2 regions of the Microbacterium sp. WCS2018Hpa-23 genome follow, and region 1 is predicted to be linked to the other one. Evidence: predicted binding sites of a transcription regulator. Region 1 holds the regulator's gene; the other holds the start of a gene.
The links. Region 1 encodes LexA, which represses DNA repair genes until DNA is damaged. Its sites were predicted from a motif close to TCGAACANNTGTTCGA; they were not measured.
Positions count from the first base shown of each region.

Region 2: recA (recombinase RecA) is a predicted target of LexA. The motif match lies at 6,455-6,470, and genes of this name have one in related genera.

Region 1 is NZ_JAVTIZ010000011.1:36,462-46,394, forward strand. It holds gene hisB (imidazoleglycerol-phosphate dehydratase HisB) at 1-512, opposite strand, end outside; gene RQG77_RS17070 (histidinol-phosphate transaminase) at 509-1,603, opposite strand; gene RQG77_RS17075 (LysM peptidoglycan-binding domain-containing protein) at 1,676-2,038, opposite strand; gene lexA (transcriptional repressor LexA) at 2,321-3,007, shown strand; gene RQG77_RS17085 (prolyl oligopeptidase family serine peptidase) at 3,053-4,912, shown strand; gene smpB (SsrA-binding protein SmpB) at 4,913-5,389, opposite strand; gene ftsX (permease-like cell division protein FtsX) at 5,490-6,404, opposite strand; gene ftsE (cell division ATP-binding protein FtsE) at 6,401-7,462, opposite strand; gene RQG77_RS17105 (DUF2510 domain-containing protein) at 7,601-9,061, shown strand; gene RQG77_RS17110 (DUF2510 domain-containing protein) at 9,085-9,933, shown strand, end outside.
Region 2 is NZ_JAVTIZ010000001.1:656,945-666,877, reverse strand. It holds gene dapF (diaminopimelate epimerase) at 1-568, opposite strand, end outside; gene RQG77_RS03080 (GNAT family acetyltransferase) at 591-1,034, opposite strand; gene RQG77_RS03075 (dihydrofolate reductase family protein) at 1,062-1,589, opposite strand; gene miaA (tRNA (adenosine(37)-N6)-dimethylallyltransferase MiaA) at 1,654-2,592, opposite strand; gene miaB (tRNA (N6-isopentenyl adenosine(37)-C2)-methylthiotransferase MiaB) at 2,607-4,154, opposite strand; gene RQG77_RS03060 (regulatory protein RecX) at 4,238-5,176, opposite strand; gene recA (recombinase RecA) at 5,216-6,259, opposite strand; gene RQG77_RS03050 (DUF3046 domain-containing protein) at 6,525-6,749, opposite strand; gene RQG77_RS03045 (helix-turn-helix domain-containing protein) at 6,772-7,080, opposite strand; gene RQG77_RS03040 (CinA family protein) at 7,222-7,704, opposite strand; gene pgsA (CDP-diacylglycerol--glycerol-3-phosphate 3-phosphatidyltransferase) at 7,701-8,276, opposite strand; gene RQG77_RS03030 (DNA translocase FtsK) at 8,276-9,933, opposite strand, start outside.

The DNA.
Region 1 (9,933 bases):
TGCGGGTCGCGCCCGCCGAGCACACGCACATGCACCGTGAGACCGGCGTTGAACGTGATGGCTTCGAACGAGTGCCGCACGAGCGAGCCCGTGAAGTGACCGCCGATGAGGTGGTGCTCGAAGCCGGCGGGCTCTCCGGTGTGCACGAGGTACGGGCGGCCCGAGATGTCGACGACGGCCTGTGCCAGCGCCTCGTCGAGCGGGACGAGGGCGTCGCCGTAGCGGGAGATCCCCGACTTGTCGCCCAGCGCCTCTCGGATCGCCTGGCCGAGCACGATCGAGATGTCTTCGACGGTGTGGTGCGCGTCGATCTGCGTGTCACCCGATGCGCGCACGGTGAGGTCGGTGAGCGAGTGCTTCGCGAAAGCCGTCAGCATGTGGTCGAAAAACGGCACCGACGTGTCGATGCGGCTCGCACCGGTGCCGTCGAGGTTCAGCTCGAGCTCGACGGTGGACTCCGACGTGCTGCGCACACGCGTGGCGGTGCGCGGGTTCTGGGCGGGGGTGCTCATGAAGCCGATCCTATCGAGGCGAGGGCATCGAGGAACGCGGTGGTCTCCGCCTCGGTGCCGGCGGTGACGCGGAGGTGTCCGGGGATCCCGACGTCGCGGATCAGCACTCCCCGGTCGTACAGCTGCTGCCAGACCTTCTGGGGCTCTGCCACTCCCCCGAACAGGACGAAGTTCGACCATGACTCGTGCGGGGTGTAGCCGAGCGCCTCGAGGGTCGCGGAGATGCGATCGCGCTGCTCGACGATCTCCTCGACCATGCCCAGCATCACGTCCGAATTGCGAAGCGCTGCGACGGCCGCGGCCTGCGTCAGCGCACTCAGGTGGTAGGGCAGCCGCACAAGGCGCAGGGCGTCGATGAAGGCGGGATCGGCGGCGAGATAGCCCACGCGGGCGCCCGCGAACGCGAATGCCTTGCTCATCGTGCGGGAGACCGCGAGACGCGGGCGCCCCTCGAGCAGGGTCAGCGCAGAGGCTGCGTCGCGTGGCGCGAACTCCTGGTATGCCTCGTCGACCACGACGATCCCTCGGGACGCCTCGTAGACGGCCTCGACGACGTCGAGGCCGAGCGGCGTGCCCGTCGGGTTGTTCGGCGCGCACAGCAGGATGACGTCGGGGTCGACTTCCGCGACCTGCGCGGCCGCCTCGTCCGGGGTGATCGTGTAGTCGGGCTCCCGGGTGCCCGCGATCCACCGTGCTCCCGTGCCCTGCGAGATCAGCGGATACATCGAATAGGTCGGAGCGAAGCTGAAGGCCGTGCGGCCAGGGCCGCCGAACGCCTGGAGGATGTGCTGCAGCACCTCGTTCGACCCGTTGCCCGCCCAGATCTGGCCGGCATCGAGGCCGTGACCGAGGTACTCGGCGAAGCCCTCACGCAGTGTGGTGAACTCGCGGTCGGGGTAGCGGTTGACGTCGCGAAGCGCGACCGCGATGTCATCGAGGATGTCGCTTGCGACGGCATCCGGAACCGGATGCGTGTTCTCGTTGACGTTGAGGGCGATCGGAAGCGGCGCCTGGGGAGCTCCGTATGGCGTGAGCCCACGGAGGTCGTCGCGAAGCGGGAGGTCAGCGAGTGATGCAGTCACCCTTCCCATGGTAGGCGGCGTGAACATCAAAGATGCGCGCGGTGACGGAGAATGAAGCCCGCCCGATGGCCCGCCGATCGCTCATTCCGAGTACTGTGCGGGGATCGCCAGTTCCTGGCCGATCTGGAGAGCGCCACCCCGGAGCAGGTTCAGTCGGGTGATGTCTCCGATGACCTCGCGCGGGTCTGCACCGGGTGCGATGCCCTCGGCGATCGACCAGAGCGTGTCGCCCGGCATCACGGTCACTGTCGCGAAGGAGGCCGTCGCGACCTGTTCGCCCGAGGCCATCGCGCTGCCGCCGCTCAGCGCGGCGAAGGCGATGCCCACCGCGAGCGGGACTGCGGCCAGTGCGAGCACGACGCGACGACCGCGCACCGTCAGGCGGAGCTTCGTCGCCGGACGTGCCGGGAGGACTGCTGCGTCGCTGAAGGTGATGGTGCTCATGTCGTGCTCCTCTGCATCTACCGCGTGGGCGGTGAAGTTGGCGTAGCGTTCGCATCCGCGGCTCGGCCGGGAGCCGTGAATGCGAAGCTACGTTCCGAAGTTATCTTCGAATTCGAACATCTGTCAAGCGTTCTTCGAAAAAGTGACCCGCGAATCAGGAGACACGCTCGAACAGATCTTCCACATCTGGCCGATTCTCGGATACGGTTTCGATACGAACACCCCATCACGGGCCTCCGACATTCGAACTGAGACGCCGGAATCGCACACCTGAGGAGCACCATGAGCGACAACTCCGCCACCGACGCCGACGTCCCGCGCACCCGTCGCCGGAAGAGCCTGAGCCCCAAGCAGATGGCTATCCTCGAGGTCATCCAGACGTCGATCAGCAGGTACGGCTACCCGCCGAGCATGCGCGAGATCGGAGACGCGGTCGGACTCAAGTCGCTGTCGAGCGTGACGCATCAGCTCGGACAGCTCGAGCTCAGCGGCTACCTGCGCCGCGACCCCGGCAAGACCCGTGCCATGGAGGTCCTGATCGATCTTCCCGGCACCAGCGGCGAGAACCCGGCAGACGTCGCGACGCCCGTGGGCGATGCCGCACTGGTTCCCCTGGTCGGCCGGATCGCCGCCGGCGTGCCGATCACCGCCGATCAGCAGGTCGAGGAGATCTTCCCGCTCCCCCGCCAGCTCGTCGGCAAGGGCGATCTCTTCATGCTCAAGGTCTCGGGAGAGTCGATGATCGACGCTGCCATCTGCGACGGCGACTGGGTCGTCGTCCGCTCGCAGGGCAGCGCGGAGAACGGCGAGATCGTGGCGGCGATGCTCGACGGCGAGGCCACGGTCAAGGTCCTCCGCCGCCGTGACGGCCACACCTGGCTGCTGCCGCGCAACTCGGCATTCGAGCCCATCCTCGGCGACGAGTCCGTCATCCTCGGAAAGATCGTCGCGGTACTGCGCGCCGTCTGACAGCATCCGAACGCGCGATGCAGGAGCCACGCCTAGGCTCGAGGCATGTCATCGCCGTTCGGTACCTGGCCATCCCCTTTCTCCGCGGCCCGAATCGCCGCGTCATCTCCGAGGATCGACGGCTCCGCCTTCGTCGGCGACGAGATCTGGTGGGGTGAGTCGGTTCCTTCCGAGGGCGGCCGACTCACCGTGCGCAGCTCGACCGGCGCCGAGATCCTCCCGGCGCCCTGGAGCGCCCGCTCCCGCGTCCACGAGTACGGCGGCGGAGCCTGGACCGCGGATGCCGACGGCACGCTCTACTTCGTCGACGCGAAGTCTCAGCGGGTGCACCGGATGCGCCGCGGAGACGAGCCCGAGCCGCTCACTCAGGAAGGCCCAGCCCACGGCGGCCTGAGGCTGCAGCAGGGGCGTCTGCTCGCCGTCCGCGAGGACCTCGCCAGCGCCCCTCATCGCCGCGGCATCGTCGAGATCCCCGTCGACGGCTCCGCGGCCGAGGCGCCGTCGCTGGTGACGACCGTCGTCGAAGGCGAAGGCTTCTACGCGCACCCGGCGTTGTCACCCGGCGGGTCACGGATCGCCTGGGTGCAGTGGACGAGCGCACGGATGCCGTGGCAGCATGCCACACTCGCCATCTCCGACGGGGTCGACACCGTCGAGCTGTCCACGCGCGCAGCCCTGCAGCCCGAGTGGATCGGAGACGACGAGCTGCTGTACGCGGACGACCCGACCGGTCGCTGGGCGCTGCATCGCGTGCAGGTGGACCCTCTCGGCGCCGTACGGCCTGCCGTCCGTGTCGACGACGTCGACGCCGACACCGGATACGGCCTGTGGGTACTGGGCAACCGCTGGTATCGGCCGATCGACGACGGCCGGATCGTCGCGGTGCGCACGAACGGACGCGACGAGGTGGTCGTGATCGACGCGGACGGACGTGCCCGCACGCTCGCCGTCCCCGCCGACGGGCATGTCAGCGTCGACGACGTCTCGGGATCCCGAGTCCTGCTCTCGGGGAACAGCTCGACCACGACGCCCGGCGTATGGTGCATCGACGTCGACTCCGACGAGGTGTTCGCCGTCGCGGGCGCGGAGCCGACCGATCCGGGATGGATGCCACCGGCGTCGCCGATTCTCGTCGACGGCGTGCACGGCCCCGTACACGCGTTCGCCCATCCGCCGGCACACCCCTCTGCGTCGGCTCCGGCAGGAGAGCTTCCTCCCTACGTGGTGCTCGTCCACGGCGGCCCCACGGCGCATGTGACGGGCGCCGCATCGGCCGTGATCTCCTTCTACACGAGCCGCGGCATCGGTGTGCTCGATGTGAACTACGGCGGTTCCACCGGATACGGGCGCGCGTACCGCGAACGCCTCGACGGAGAGTGGGGCGTGGTCGACGTCGACGACGTGATCGCAGCCGCTCGTGGCCTCGCCGAGACGGGTGTCGCGGATCCCGCGCGCATCGCGATCCGCGGTGGCTCCGCCGGTGGCTGGACGGTGCTCTCCGCTCTCGTGCGCGGCGGGGCGTTCGCCGCGGGGATCAGCCGATACGGGGTCGCGGACCTCCGGATGCTGGCCGAGCACTCCCCCGACTTCGAAGCGCACTACATCGAGGGCCTTGTCGGCCCGCTGCCCGAGGCCGAGGCGCTGTACGTCGACCGCTCCCCGCTGACGCACGTCGATCGGATCGACGTGCCAGTGCTGATCATGCAGGGCGCGGACGACCGTGTCGTGCCGCCGGCGCAGTCGGAGGCCCTGCGCGACGCCCTGGAGGCCCGAGCCATCGATCACGAGTACGTCCTGTACCCGGGCGAGGGACACGGGTTCCGCTCGACCGAGACGATCGTGGACGCCCTCGAGCGCGAGCTCGCGTTCCTCGGGCGTGCGTTCGGATTCACCCCGTCGAGCTGATCAGTCTCCGGTGCGGTTGCGCAGGCGCATCGCCCGCTCGGCCTCACGCGTGTCCTGACGTTCGCGCAGGGTCTGACGCTTGTCGAACTCGCGCTTTCCCTTCGCGAGAGCGATCTCGACCTTGGCGCGCCCGTCGGAGAAGTACAGCTTGAGGGGGATCAGGGTGTAGCCGCCGGCGGACACGGCATGCTGCAGCTTCGCGATCTCCTCGCGGTGCAGCAGCAGCTTGCGGATGCGCTTCGCGGAATGGTTCGTCCAGTGACCCTGCGAGTACTCCGGTATGTGCACGGAGTCGAGGAAGACCTCGTTCCCCTTGACGAACGCATATCCGTCGCTCAGGTTCGCGCGCCCCTGTCGCAGCGACTTCACCTCGGTGCCGGTGAGCACCATCCCCGCCTCGTACGACTTCTCGATGTTGTAGTCGTGACGTGCGCGACGATTGGTCGCGATGACCTTCTCCCCGCGTTCCCTGGGCATGATTCTCTCCTGATCCGCGTCGCGCAGTGGTTCCAGAGCCCGATCCGGGCGCACGACAGCCTGTCAGTCTATACCGACGACGCTCCCGCAGGCGACGCGGTCAGGTGCGCAGCCAGCGCCGGATGGCGAAGCCGGCCGACAGCGCCGCCAGGATCACGCCGATACCGATCAGTACGGGCACGACGACCGCGGCATCCTGCATCGTCACCCAGGTGGTGATGAACGGGACCCGCCCTCGCAGATAGCCGTTCACACCGAAGTGCACACCCGCGACCACGGCGGCGCTCGCGAGCACAGAGCCGAGGAACGCGGCGAACACGCCCTCGAGCACGAACGGCGTCTGGATGAAGCGGTTCGAGGCGCCGACCAGGCGCATGATGCCGATCTCCTTGCGTCTGGCGTACGCCGAGAGCCTGATGGTCGTGCCGATCAGGAGGATGGCGGCGATCAGCATGAGCACGGCGATGCCGACGGCGATGTACGTGGCGACCGTCAACGCGGAGAACAGCGGCTCGAGGTACTGGAGCTGGTCCGTGACCTGTTCCACGCCCGCCACGCCGTTGAACGCCTCGGCGATCACCTGGGACTGACCGGGGTCCTTCATGGTCACGAAGAACACCTCGAAGGCCTGCTCGGGGGTGATGACGCTCGCCTGTTCCTCACCCAGCTGCTCCACGAGCTTCGCGTACGTGTCCTCCTTGGAGTCGTAGCTTACCTCGCTGATGAGCGGTGCGAGCGCCTCGCCGTCGAGCTGGGCGCGCACGGCGTTGACCTGCTCTTCCGAGGCGCCGCCGTCGACGCACGTGTTCTGCTCCGAGATGTCGGAGCACATGTAGACAGCGACCTGAGCGCGCTCGGTCCAGTAGCCGCGCATCGTGCCGATCTGGGCCTGCATGAGGATCGCGGCGCCGACGAACGTCAGCGACACGAAGGTGACGAGAACGACGGAGATGACCATCGAGATGTTGCGCCGGAGGCCACCGAGTGCCTCGGTGAGGATGAGTCCGATTCTCATGAGGTCGGCCCCACTTCCTCGGCGCCGTCGTCGGACAGACCGAGACGATCGGCGACCCCGAGTTCGGCGACGTCGACCTGCGGAAGCAGGATCGGATGCGTGAGCGGACCGACGGATGCCGGCGCTTCCGCGGGCCTCTCGTCGGCGATCGGCGGCTCGATGGGAGCGGCCTGCGCCTCAGGAGTCTCGGATGCCGTGGGCACGGCGTCGGCGGATGCGGCGGCGGCCTTGCGCTGTGCGCTGAGCTCCTCCGCGAGCGCAGCACGCACGACCGACAGGTCGGCGGTCTGGCGCTGCACCTCCTGCACCGCGGTGAGAGCTGCGGCTGCCGCGGCTCCCCGAACCTCTTCGGGGACGAGACGGGGGATGTTCGAGGTGTCGCCGTATCCGCCGTGCACCTCGTCTCGCACCATCTCGCCGTCACGGAGCTCGATGACTCGACGCTGCATCTGATCGACGAACGCGGCCTCGTGCGTGGCCATGAGAACGGTGGTGCCGCCGGCGTTGATCCGCGCGAGCAACTGCATGATGTCGACCGAGGTCGCCGGGTCGAGGTTTCCCGTGGGCTCGTCCGCGAGCAGCACCTGAGGCCTGTTCACGAGCGCCCTGGCGATCGCGACGCGCTGCTGCTCTCCACCGGACAGCTCATGCGGCATCCGCTTCTGCTTGCCGTCGAGCCCGACCAGTGCAAGCGCCTCGGGCACGGCCTGCTGGATGAATCCGCGCGAGGATCCTGTCACCTGCAGCGTGAACGCGACGTTCTGATAGACGGTCTTCGACGGCAGGAGGCGGAAGTCCTGGAACACGGACCCGATGTGGCGACGGAAGTACGGCACCTTGCGGTTCGCGAGCGATCGCAGGTCGCGACCGAGAACGGCGACGCGGCCGGTGGTGGGCACGTCCTCTCGGAGGATGAGTCGCAGACAGGAGGACTTGCCGGACCCCGATGCACCCACGAGGAAGACGAACTCCCCGCGTTGCACTTCGAAGTCGACAGCGGACAGAGCGGGCCGTGAGGTCCCGCGGTAGCGCTTCGTGACGTTCTCGAACCGAATCATGGCTGTTCGAGCCTAAGCGCGCCGTGTCCCGTGCTCGCGAGCGACACCCCGCGCACCCCCGGAGTGTCGTCCCGCACTGCTATACATGGAGGTGCCGATCCATGCCGTCTGCGTGGACCACAACTCCGAGGGGGAACCATGACGACGCCTGCAGGCTGGTATGACGACGGATCCGGGCGCCAGCGCTGGTGGGACGGCACGCAGTGGACCGAGCATTTCGCTCCGGTCGCGGAGTCGGCAGCGGCCGAGACGGAGTCTGCGGCATCCGAGCCTGAGGCCGTGACGACCGAAGCCGACGCATCGTTCTCTGACTCCGCTGCGGCTGGCTATGACGCCGCAGCTGACGGTGCCGCCGCAGTCGATACGACCCCCGAGTCCGCAGCAGCCGCCGAGACCGCGGCAGCGCTCGACTCCGTGGCGGCCGTCGAGAGCCCTTCGTGGAACGCGCCCGCCGCCGAGTCCGTCGCAGCCGACGCTGGCTCCGACTCCTCATCGCCCGCCGATGAGGTCGCAGCTCCCGATTCCGCCGCATCGTGGTCGGCCCCCGAGACTCCTTCCGATGCCTCGTCGACGAATTACACCGCGCCCGGTGCCACCCCGCCCCGTGCCACCCCGCCGCTCGACGGCAACGTCCCGCCGTACGCGAATGCCGCACCCGCCTACCCCGGCAGCGCGCCCGCCTACCCCGGTGCCGCGGATGCAGGACAGACCCAGGCCTACCCCGCACCCGGCTATCCGGGAGCGGCGCCCAGCCACCCCGGCGCGAGCGCCTACGCGCCTGCAGGCCAGGCCTACGGCGCCGCCGGCGGCTACCCGCCCGCTTACGGAGGCGCCGCACCTGCAGCGCCCACCAAGCCGTCCATCCTCGGCATCGTCGGTCTCGGGCTCGCAGCCCTCGGCACGATCCTGTCGTGCATCCCCGTGATCTTCGGATTCGGATGGCTGCTGCTCGCGGCGGGCTTCATCGTGTCGCTGATCTCCCTCTTCCTCAAGGGCAAGAAGTGGCCGGGCATCTCGGGCCTCATCCTCTCTGTGGTCGGTGCGGTCATCGCGATCGTGATGTTCTTCGTCATCGTGTTCGCGACGGTCTCGGAAGTCGTGCGCGATCTTCCGACCGCTCCGCCGTCCAGCGACTCCGACACCGACAACGGCACCGACCCCGGTACCGACGAGGGCACCGACGACCCAGACACCGCCCCCACGGATGTCGTCGAGGGCGAGCTCGGCTCCCCCGTCACGATCGAGCAGATGTCGGGCACGAGCGAGGTCACGATCAACTCGGCCACGTGGGCGACGTCGGACGGATCGAGCATCCCCTCCACCAACGGCGGCTACGTGATCCTCGATGTCACGTTCACCGGCGTCTCGGGCACGAGCTACATCAACCCGTTCTACTTCGCGCTCGAGACCGCCGAAGGCGCCGAAGGCACCTACGACTACTACGTCGACGGAATCGTGACGGAGGAGCTCGCCGCGGGAGACACCGTCAGCGGCAAGATCACCTTCGACGTCGCGCAGAGTTCCTCGTACGTGATCACCTTCACGGATGAACTCCTGCAGGACGTCGCACGCGTCTCGTTCACTCCGTCGGCCGGCTGAGCTTCGAGCACGGAGCACCAGTCATGTCGACCCCGGCGGGGTGGTACGACGACGGTTCAGGCCGGCAGCGCTGGTGGGACGGAGTCGCGTGGACGGAGCACACCGTAACGGCGCAGGCTCCGACCGCCGCGCCAGCATCTACCATCACGCAGCAGCCGGAATCCCCACAGCAGCAGGTAGCACCACAGGACACAGCCGCTGAAGGCATCGCTGCGCCCGCTGTCGACTCCTCCGGGCAGTCGACGGCGGGCGTGGATCCGGTCGTAGACAGCCTGGCGTCCCCCGCGACCGAGTCCGCGACGTTCGAGCCACCGTACGTTCTGCAGACGGCGAACTCGGCGGATGCGCACCCCGGGCCCGCTGCAGGTGCGCCCGTCTGGGGCCAGGCACCGATGTACGGCCAGCAGGACACGGCCTACCCCGCGCAGGGTCTGGGTGCTCCCTTCGGGGCGCCCACTCCCCCGCCGGCGAAGCCGAAAGTCTCCGTTCTCGGCATCATCGGTCTCGGCGTCGCGGCGATCGGATTCGTCCTCTCCTGCTTCCCGTCGATCGCGCTCGCAGGCTGGGTGCTGTTGGGACTCGGTTTCGTCGTCTCGCTGGTGTCGGTGTTCCGCCGTGGGACGAAGTGGCCGGGAATCGTCGGCATCGCCGTGAGCGTTCTCGGGAGCATCGTCGCGATCGCGGTGATGCTCCTGTCGCTGAGCGTGGCCGCGCCCGGCGCGACAGTACCGACGTCATCGCCCGGCTCCTCGTCGTCCGACGGCGGAGAGCCCGACGAGTCGGCGGCGGAGGGTGCCGAGAGGGTCTACATCAACGACCTCGAGGTCGGGCACTGCCTCCCCCTGGTCGAGTGGGAGGACGAGGTCTACGAC
Region 2 (9,933 bases), on a different contig from region 1:
GCACCGGTTCGAGCGCCGGCGCGCGGTGCAGCTCCAGCGAGGCCAGTTCGGCTTCGGATGCGAGAGCTACCACGACGTGCGGGTTGCCGACGTCGATGCCCAACCCGGGGCGTGTGACCGGAAGGCCGTCGGCCGTGACCAGCGGGTCGTCGCCGGAGAGCTTCCACAGCCCGAGATCGACCTGGTAGCCCGTCTCACTGCGCGTCACATCACGCACTCCCGCGCGGGTGCCGATCGGAAGCGTCGATCCGGGTTCGATGGTGGCGAGGCCGGACCGCACGAGGTAGTGCGCGAACACACGGATTCCGTTGCCGCACATCTCGGCGATCGACCCGTCGGCGTTCCGGTAGTCCATGAACCACTCGGCGTCGGGCTCCTCAGCGAGCGATGCCTGGCCGTCGGCGATCGCGGCGGAGCGCACGACGCGGAGGACGCCGTCTGCCCCGATGCCGAAGTGTCGGTCGCACAGCACGGAGACCTGCTCAGCGCTCAGATCGAGAGCGCCGTCGGGGTCGGCGATGATGACGAAATCGTTGCCCGTGCCGTGTCCTTTGGTGAATGCGACCATTCGACCAGTCTAGAGATCCCGGCTATGCGTCGACGATCAGACGCTTTCCCGTGTTCGATACCGAGAACCGCTCGTACCCGAGGGCGTCGTACAGACCCAGCACGGTGTCGTTGCCCTCGCGGACCATGAGCTGCACCTTGGGGCACCCCAGCGCGAGAAGAAGTCGCTCGGCCTCGCAGACGAGCGCGCGGGCGATCCCCCGGTGCCGGTGCGATGTGGCAGTCGCCAGGTAGTACAGCCACCCGCGATGGCCGTCGTATCCGGCCATGACCGACCCGACGATCGTCGGCTCGTCCTTGCCTGACGAAGAATCTTCGACCACGAGGAAGAGATCGGGCTGCACCGTGAGCTTGCGCTCGATGTCGAGTCGCGGGTCGTTCCACGGACGGGTGAGCCCCGCCTCGTCCCACAGTGCGACCACCGATTCCGTGTCGCCGCGATCGAACGCCCGCACCGCCCAGCTCATGCCTGCAATTCTAGGATCGATGCCGCATCAGCCACGCACCACGCGATATCGTCCGCACATGAAGTTGCGGTTGCGCGCGACGTCGATGAGTTCGAGATCTACGGGTCTCGGAAGGAGCGGCGCCCCGGACCCGAGTGTGACCGGTGCGTACTGCACCCACACCTCGTCGAGCAGGCCCGCATCCGCGAACTGCCCCGCCAGGTCTCCCCCACCGACGACCCAGAGATCCTTGCCGTCCGCCGCGTCGACCATCTCGCCGTGGACATCCGCGACGTCGCCCTGTGCGATGCGGATCGCGGCGCCCTCCGGCACATCGAGGGCACGGTGCGTGAAGACCCAGGTGGGCTGCGTGTACCCCCAACGCCCGTCTTCGTGTCGCATGACCCACTCGTAGGTCGACGCACCCATCGCGAGAGCGCCGATCGTCTTCTCGAATGCTGCGTAGGCCATCGGGCCGTCGTGGTCGATGTCCTGCTTCAGGAGCCAGTCGAGCGAATGCTGGTCGGTCGCGATGAAGCCGTCGAGGCTGCTTGCCGTGTAGAAGTGAGTGGCCATGCTTTCACCCTCTCATCGACCACCGACATCGAGCATTGGTTGCGGACGTGGCGGCGCACGCACATCACGTCGCGAGGAGCGCGGCGGCGTCGACAGGCGGTTCGTGCCAGGTCAGTCCGGGGTAGCGCTTGAACCACGACACCTGGCGGCGGGCGTACCGGCGCGTGAGTGCTTGCGTCTCCTCTATCGCCTCGGCACGGGTCAGTCGCCCGTCGAGTTCTCCGAGAGCTTGGGCATATCCGATCGCCCGCGGAGCCGTCGCACCACGTTCGAGCCCCTGCTCACGCAGCGCCCTCACCTCGTCGACGAGCCCGACCTCCCACATCCTGTCCACTCGAGCGTCGAGTCGGTCGACCAGGGCGCCGCGGTCCACGTGCAGACCGATCAGTCGCGTGTCGGTCTGCCAGAGAGAAGGCTGCTCGGGCAGCGCAGCGCCGTGTGTCGCGCTCCCCTGTTCAAGGACTTCGAGCGCGCGGATGACGCGCCGGCCGTTCCGAGGATCCACCTTCGAGGCTGCTGCGGGGTCGAGGGTTCTGAGCCGCTCGAGCAGAGAACCGATGCCGTCGGTCGCGAGCTCTCGCTCGAGGCGCTCGCGGATAACCGGGTCGCGCGGGGGGAATGCGAAGTCGAAGACGATGCTGGAGACGTAGAGACCCGAGCCGCCGACGAGGATCGCATCCCCACCGCGCTCCTGGATGCCCGTGACAGCGGCGCGGGCGAGAGGCTGGTACCAGGCCACCGCGGCGTCCTCGTCGACCTCGCGGACGTCGAAGAGGTGGTGCGGGATCCCTCTTCGGTCACTCGGCGCGAGCTTCGCCGTACCGATGTCCATGCCGCGGTAGAGCTGCATGGCGTCCGCGTTCACGATCTCCGCGGGGTTGCCTCTCTCGCGCAGCGTCTCGGCCAGGTCGAGAGCGAGGTCACTCTTGCCCGTTCCCGTCGCGCCGACGATGGCCCACAGGCGTGGCGATCGACGAACTCCACGCGCCTCCGACACGCTCATACGAGGAGCTGCGGTCACACGCCGACGCGAAGCGTCGGCAGGCCGAGGGAGACAGCGCGGAGGCCGTCTCCGGTGCTCGGGGCAGGAACAGCGCACGAATCCGCCTGCGCCCGATCCCAGGCGTCTCCGCCGCGGGTACGGCGGATCCGCAGGGGCGCTCCGGTCGGATCGTCCGCGAGAAGGTGGAAAGGTGCGGCGTGGGTGATCGTCACCGAGACCACGTCACCAGGGCGCGGCACCGCCGAGCCTGCAGTGACCTCGAAGTGGACGAGGCGGTTGTCCTCGCCACGACCGGTGAGGCGGTGTGTCTCGGCATCCTTCTTGCCCTCGCCCGTCGAGACCAGCACCTCGACCTCGCGGCCCACCTGCTTCTGGTTCTCCTCGAGGGAGATCTGATCCTGGAGCGCCATGAGGCGGTTGTACCGCTCCTGCACGACGGCCTTGGGGACCTGGTCCTCCATCGTCGCCGCCGGCGTGCCCTCGCGGATCGAGTACTGGAAGGTGAACGCGCTCGAGAAGCGAGCCTTCTCGACGACACGCATCGTGTCCTCGAAGTCCTCGTCGGTCTCGCCGGGGAACCCGACGATGATGTCCGTGGTGATCGCGGCGTTCGGGATGCGGTCGCGCACCCGGTCGAGAATCCCGAGGAACTTCTCACTCCGGTAGGAGCGGCGCATCGCCTTGAGGATCCTGTCGCTGCCGGACTGTAGTGGCATGTGCAGCTGAGGCATGACGTTGGAGGTCTCAGCCATCGCGTCGATCACATCGTCGGTGAAGGCCGCGGGGTGTGGGCTCGTGAAGCGGATACGCTCCAGTCCGGCAATCTCGCCCGCGGCGCGGAGCAGCTTTCCGAACGCCTGTCGGTCGCCGAACTCGACTCCATAGGAATTGACGTTCTGTCCGAGCAGCGTGACCTCGATGGCGCCGTCTTCGACGAGCAAGCGGATCTCGTTCAGGATGTCGCCGGGGCGGCGATCCTTCTCCTTGCCTCGGAGGCTGGGCACGATGCAGAAGGTGCACGTGTTGTTGCACCCAACCGAGATGGAGACCCAGCCGCTGTGCGCAGAATCCCGCTTGGTCGGGAGAGTCGAGGGGAACACTTCGAGCGATTCGAGGATCTCGAGCTCGGCATCGCCGTTATGACGCGCGCGCTCGAGGAGCCCCGGAAGGGAGCCCATGTTGTGGGTGCCGAAGACGACATCGACCCAAGGGGCCTTGTCGAGCACGGCCTGCTTGTCCATCTGGGCGAGGCATCCGCCGACGGCGATCTGCATGCCGTCTTTGCGGCGTTTGACCCCTGCGAGCTGACCGAGGGTGCCGTAGAGCTTTCCCGAGGCGTTGTCTCGCACCGCGCACGTGTTGATGATCACGACATCGGCCTCGTCGCCCGCTGCGGCGCGGACGTAGCCTGCGCTCTCGAGTGACCCAGACAGCCGTTCGGAATCGTGGACGTTCATCTGGCATCCGAAGGTGCGCACCTCGTAGGAGCGGCTGCGTCCGTCGGCGTCGATTGCTGCCGACGACGAACTGATGATCGTCGGCTCACTGCGCGGGATAGTCATGGTTCCACCATTCTACGAGCGCATCCGGCCACGGTCAGCGGCGAAGCGATGTGTCGCAGAGATCGATGATCAGGCGGTCGGCCTCAGTCGGAGTCCACGAAACGCACACCGGACGTCGGCCTCCCGAACGTTGCCTCCGCGAGAGCGGACTTCGCCGCGGTCATCGCGACCGAGCCGTTGTAACCCCGGCGGGAGAGCTGACCGACAAGGCGCCGCAGCGCTGTGTCACCGTCGAGACGTGACAGCCCCCGCGCCTTGGTGCGCGCATACTCGAGCGCGCGCTCGGCGTCGTCGTCCGGCAGGTCGTCGAGCGCTGCGTCGACCACGTCACGGGGAATTCCCCGCTGCGCGAGAGCCCTGGACAGAGCGACACGGCCCTGCCCCTTTCGCTCGACGCCCGACGTGACGAGCTGACCGGCGAGCAGAGCATCATCCAGATACCCTCTTCGACAGAAATCGTCGAGGATGTCATCTACAGCACCGGAATCGAGACGGGTGCCGTCTTGCTCATACCCTTTGAGAACCATCCGTGCCTCTGAGATCGAGAGCGACCGAGAGCGCAGCTTTCTCACCAGCAGCTCCTCTGCGGCTTCTCGTACGCGTGCCGGGTCGACCCCACCCCCGACGTCACCGTCGAGGTCGCTCTGCGGGTGCAGCGCCCGCAACCGCGGCGCAGACCGTGCCGCCGCTCCGCGCGCCGGATGCCGGTCGCTCGGATCGCGAGAATCGATCGACGCTGCCGGGGTCACGGTTGTCTTCGGCCCGGCGTCACCCCACGTCGAGTTCCACGCCGCGGCGTCATCCGCTGGGGCGGGCCCATCTCCACTGGGTCGCCCAGAGGCTGTGAGCCCGGCATCCGCGGAGGCGTGCCGCTCGAAGCGACCGCCCTCCGGCGACTCGGGCGCCGTTCGCTCCGTCGCGTTCGCCGAGCCTCTGCCGGCCGGACGCTCGCGCGAGGCGTTATGGCCGAACAACGGGATGACGGGGGCGAGCTGATCCCGCCCGCCCCCGTCATCACTCATGGCCCACTCCGATCGCGGAACGACCTCGAACCGTCATGATCACGCCGGGCGACGCTCGGCGAGCTCGTCAGCGGGAGCCTCGACGGCGCCGCCGATCCCGAGCTTCTGCTTGATCTGGGTCTCGATCGCGAGTGCGATGTCCGGGTTCTTGAGCAGGAACGTGCGGGCGTTCTCCTTGCCCTGGCCGAGCTGATCGCCGTCGTAGGTGTACCAGGATCCGGACTTCTTCACGATGCCGTGCTCGACACCGAAGTCGATCAGACTGCCCTCGCGCGAGATGCCGACGCCGTACAGGATGTCGAACTCGGCCTGCTTGAAGGGCGGAGCCATCTTGTTCTTGACGACCTTGACCCTGGTGCGGTTTCCGACCGCGTCGGTGCCGTCTTTCAGCGTCTCGATGCGTCGGATGTCCATGCGGACCGACGCGTAGAACTTCAGCGCCTTTCCGCCGGCGGTCGTCTCCGGCGATCCGAAGAAGACGCCGATCTTCTCGCGCAGCTGGTTGATGAAGATCATCGTGGTGTTCGTCTGGTTGAGCCCACCGGTGAGCTTTCGCAGAGCCTGCGACATGAGTCGAGCCTGCAGACCCACGTGCGAGTCGCCCATCTCGCCCTCGATCTCTGCGCGCGGCACGAGAGCCGCCACGGAGTCGATCACGATCAGGTCGATGGCACCGGAGCGAACGAGCATGTCGGCGATCTCGAGTGCCTGCTCACCCGTGTCGGGCTGCGAGACGAGGAGGGCATCGATGTCGACACCGAGCTTGGCTGCGTAGTCGGGGTCGAGCGCGTGCTCGGCATCGATGAAGGCAGCGATACCACCGGCGCGCTGGGCATTGGCGATCGCGTGCAGTGTGAGAGTCGTCTTACCCGAGGACTCGGGCCCGTAGATCTCGACGATGCGGCCACGCGGGAGGCCACCGACGCCGAGAGCGACGTCGAGGGCGATGGAGCCGGTCGGGATGACCGCGACAGGGGCGCGTTCGTCGCTGCCCAGTCGCATGACGGAACCCTTTCCGAACTGGCGATCGATCTGGGCGAGTGCGGTCTCGAGGGACTTCTCGCGGTCAGCGGGTGATGGCATGACGGGCTCCTTATGCTCGCGTGGTGCCGCCTGTAGGCTGTCGCGGTCCTCCCGGCTGGGCGGAACTCTCCGACAAGGCGTATGGCTCTTCGGCTTGTCTTCACCGTACGAGGCACCTCGGACATTGAGTCGTCAGCACCAGGAATCAGGGAGAACAAGATCTCTGAACCACTTGTGCAGAAGACTACGCCCTTTTCGAACACATCTTCGATGACACGCCGGATCGGCGTGTCGGGAGACTGGACGCGTCGAACGCGTCAAACCCTCACTTCTTGCGGGGTTCGAGGCGCCCGGCGCCATGACGGCGCTCGAGTGGCACGTCCGTCTCTGCGCACAGCGCGAGCCAGATGTCGCGCGGCGGGAGACCGGCATCCAGAGCCTCGTCGGCGGTGCGTCCCGAAAGCTCCGTCAGGACGAGGTCGCTGACGAGAGACGAACCCCGGCCTCCGAATTCCGCGTCTACGGCGCGGAGAAACTCACTGCGACGCATGAAGAGCGGGAACCCTCGACGTTCAGTGGAGCGAGAGCTCGGGCTCGATCGAGGCGACCAGGTCGTCGGGAACGACGTCCGGGAACACCTGGATGCCCTCGAGGACGGAGATACGATCGCCGACCTCGCGCATGATGATCGAGATGGGAACGTCGAGTGCGTCCGCCACGGAAGCGAGGATCTCGCTCGATGCCTCTTTCTGGCCCCGCTCCACCTCACTGAGGTAGCCAAGCGCCACAGAGGCCTTGCTTGCGACCTGCCGGAGCGTACGCCCCTTCTGCAGGCGGAAGTCCCTCAGCACATCGCCGATTTCCTGTCGTACAAGAATCATCGGAACCTCCTCCCAGATCGTCTTCTCGAGGTCTCCCTCGAGGAGACCGCCAGTCTAGTCCTACCGACCTTCACAAAATCTACCTTCGCACGCTGTGCTTTCGGTGTGAGCACATCGATGACAACGGAACTCATCGCCCACCTATTCCCGCACGAGTCGAACGAGCAGGGCGAGCGCGGCGTCGACCGCCTGCGCACGGATCTCGGCGCGATCGCCGGGGAACACGTGAGGCTCGGTGACGGATGCGGTCGGCGTCACGACGGCGATGTGCACGGTGCCGACCGGTTGACCGTCGGGCGACTCCGGTCCGGCGATCCCCGTGGTCGCGACTCCGACGTCGGCACGACGCCCGTCGACACTCACCGCACTGCGGACCCCGTCGGCCATCTGCCGAGCGACCTCGGGGTGCACGGGACCGTGCACTGCGAGAAGGTCAGCATCGACTCCGAGCAGACTGTGCTTCACCGGCGTCGCGTAAGCGACCACCGCACCGAGAAACGACGCGGACGCCCCGGCGACGGAGACGATTTCGGCCGCGACGGCACCGCCGGTCAGCGACTCCGCCACCCCGAGGGTCCATCCGCGGGCGACCAGCTCGTCGAGAGCCTCCGACGCAGCGGTCACGACGGCTGCCGAGAACCTCGCACCTGCGCGACGATGTAGTCGATCCCGCTCGCCACCGTGAGGATCAGCACGACGATCATCAGGAACGCCGTCACGATGATCCAGGGGCCGAGTCCGATGAGCACGTGCAACGGGAGAAGCGCCCAGGAGAGCGCGACTGCCTGCACCGCCGTCTTCACCTTGCCCATCCAGGCCGCCGCGACCACATGCTCCTTCGCGACGATGAGCCGATGGACGGTGATGCCGACCTCACGGATCAGGATCACGATGACCAGCCACCAATTCAGTTCGCCCAGCACCGCAAGACCGACGAAGCCCGCGCCGGTGAGCAATTTGTCGGCGATCGGATCCCAGAGTTTGCCGAAGTCGCTGACGATGTCGTACCTGCGAGCGAGGTAGCCGTCGACCCAATCGGTCGAGATCGCGACGATGAAGAGCACCGCCGCGATCCATCTCATCACCAGGTCGTCGACACCGTACGTTCCGCCGAGGAGGAGCAGGACGAAGAAGATGACCGCGAGCGGGATGCGCGCGACGGTGATCGCGTTGGGAAGCTGCCGGGGAATCGCCATCAGTCGCGCCCCGTCAAGCCCCAGGCGTCTTCGTCGCCGTCTCCGTCGGCCTCGACGACCGGCAGCCCCTGGAACTGGGCTTCGACCGGATCGTGCGGCGTTCCCGCGGCAGTGGCCGACTGAGTGGCCGCCGCCGGCTTCGCCGGGACGTCATCGCCTCGGAGCTTCGCCATGACCTGCGGGAGCTGCTCGGCCGTGGCCAGCACATCGCGTGCCTTCGATCCCTCCGAGGGTCCGACGATCTCGCGCGACTCCAGCAGATCCATCAGTCGACCGGCCTTCGCGAAGCCGACGCGCAGCTTGCGCTGCAGCATCGAGGTCGACCCGAACTGCGACGACACGATCAGCTCGGCGGCAGCGAGGAGGAGCTCGAGGTCGTCTCCGATGTCCTCGTCGACCTCCTTCTTCTTGGCCGGCTCCATCGCTTCCTGCACGTCAGCACGGTAGTCGGGGCGCGCCTGACGGGTCACATGCTTGACGACCGCGTCGATCTCCTTCTCGTCGACCCACGCCCCCTGCAGACGGAACGGCTTCGATGAGCCCATCGGCGAGAAAAGGGCGTCACCCTGACCGATCAGCTTGTCGGCGCCGGGGCTGTCGAGGATCACGCGGCTGTCGGTGACGCTGGTCACCGCGAAAGCGAGCCGTGACGGCACGTTGGCCTTGATGAGACCGGTGACGACGTCGACGCTCGGTCGTTGAGTGGCGAGGACGAGATGGATGCCGGACGCACGAGCCAGCTGCGTGATGCGCACGATCGAATCCTCGACGTCGCGCGGGGCAACCATCATGAGGTCGGCGAGCTCGTCGACGACCACGAGGAGGTACGGGTAGGGCTTGAGCACACGCTCGCTCCCCACCGGCAGCTCGACCTCGCCAGCGCGCACCGCGCGGTTGAAGTCGTCGATGTGACGGAAGCCGAACGACGCGAGGTCGTCGTACCGCATGTCCATCTCCTTCACGACCCATTGCAGCGCCTCGGCCGCCTTCTTCGGGTTCGTGATGATGGGTGTGATCAGGTGCGGAACGCCGGCGTAGCTCGTGAGCTCGACGCGCTTCGGGTCGATGAGGACCATCCGGACGTCCGTCGGGCGTGCCCGCATGAGAAGGCTCGTGATCATCGAGTTCACGAAGCTCGACTTACCGGATCCGGTGGAACCGGCGACGAGCAGGTGGGGCATCTTCGCGAGGTTCGCGATGACGATGTTGCCGCCGACGTCTTTGCCCACGCCGATCGTCATCGGATGGGTGCTCTTGTGCGCAGCCGGAGACCGCAGCACGTCGCCGAGCGCGACCATCTCTTTGTCAGCATTGGGGATCTCGATGCCGATGGCGCTCTTGCCGGGGATCGGCGAGAGGATGCGCACGTCGTTGGACGCGACGGCATAGGCGAAGTTGTTGCTCAGCTGGAGGATCTTCTCGACCTTGACCCCGTGCCCGACCTCGACCTCGTACTGCGTGACTGTCGGACCGCGAGAGAAGCCGGTCACCTTCGCGTCGACCTTGAACTGCGTCAGCACACTCGTGATCTGCTCGATCACCTTGTCCGTGGCCTCGGAGCGGGCAACCGGAGGTGGTCCTTCGACCAGCAACCCAGGCGAGGGCAGGATGTACGGAGCCACAGGCGCCTGAGGGCCCCGCTCCCCCGGTCCGTCGG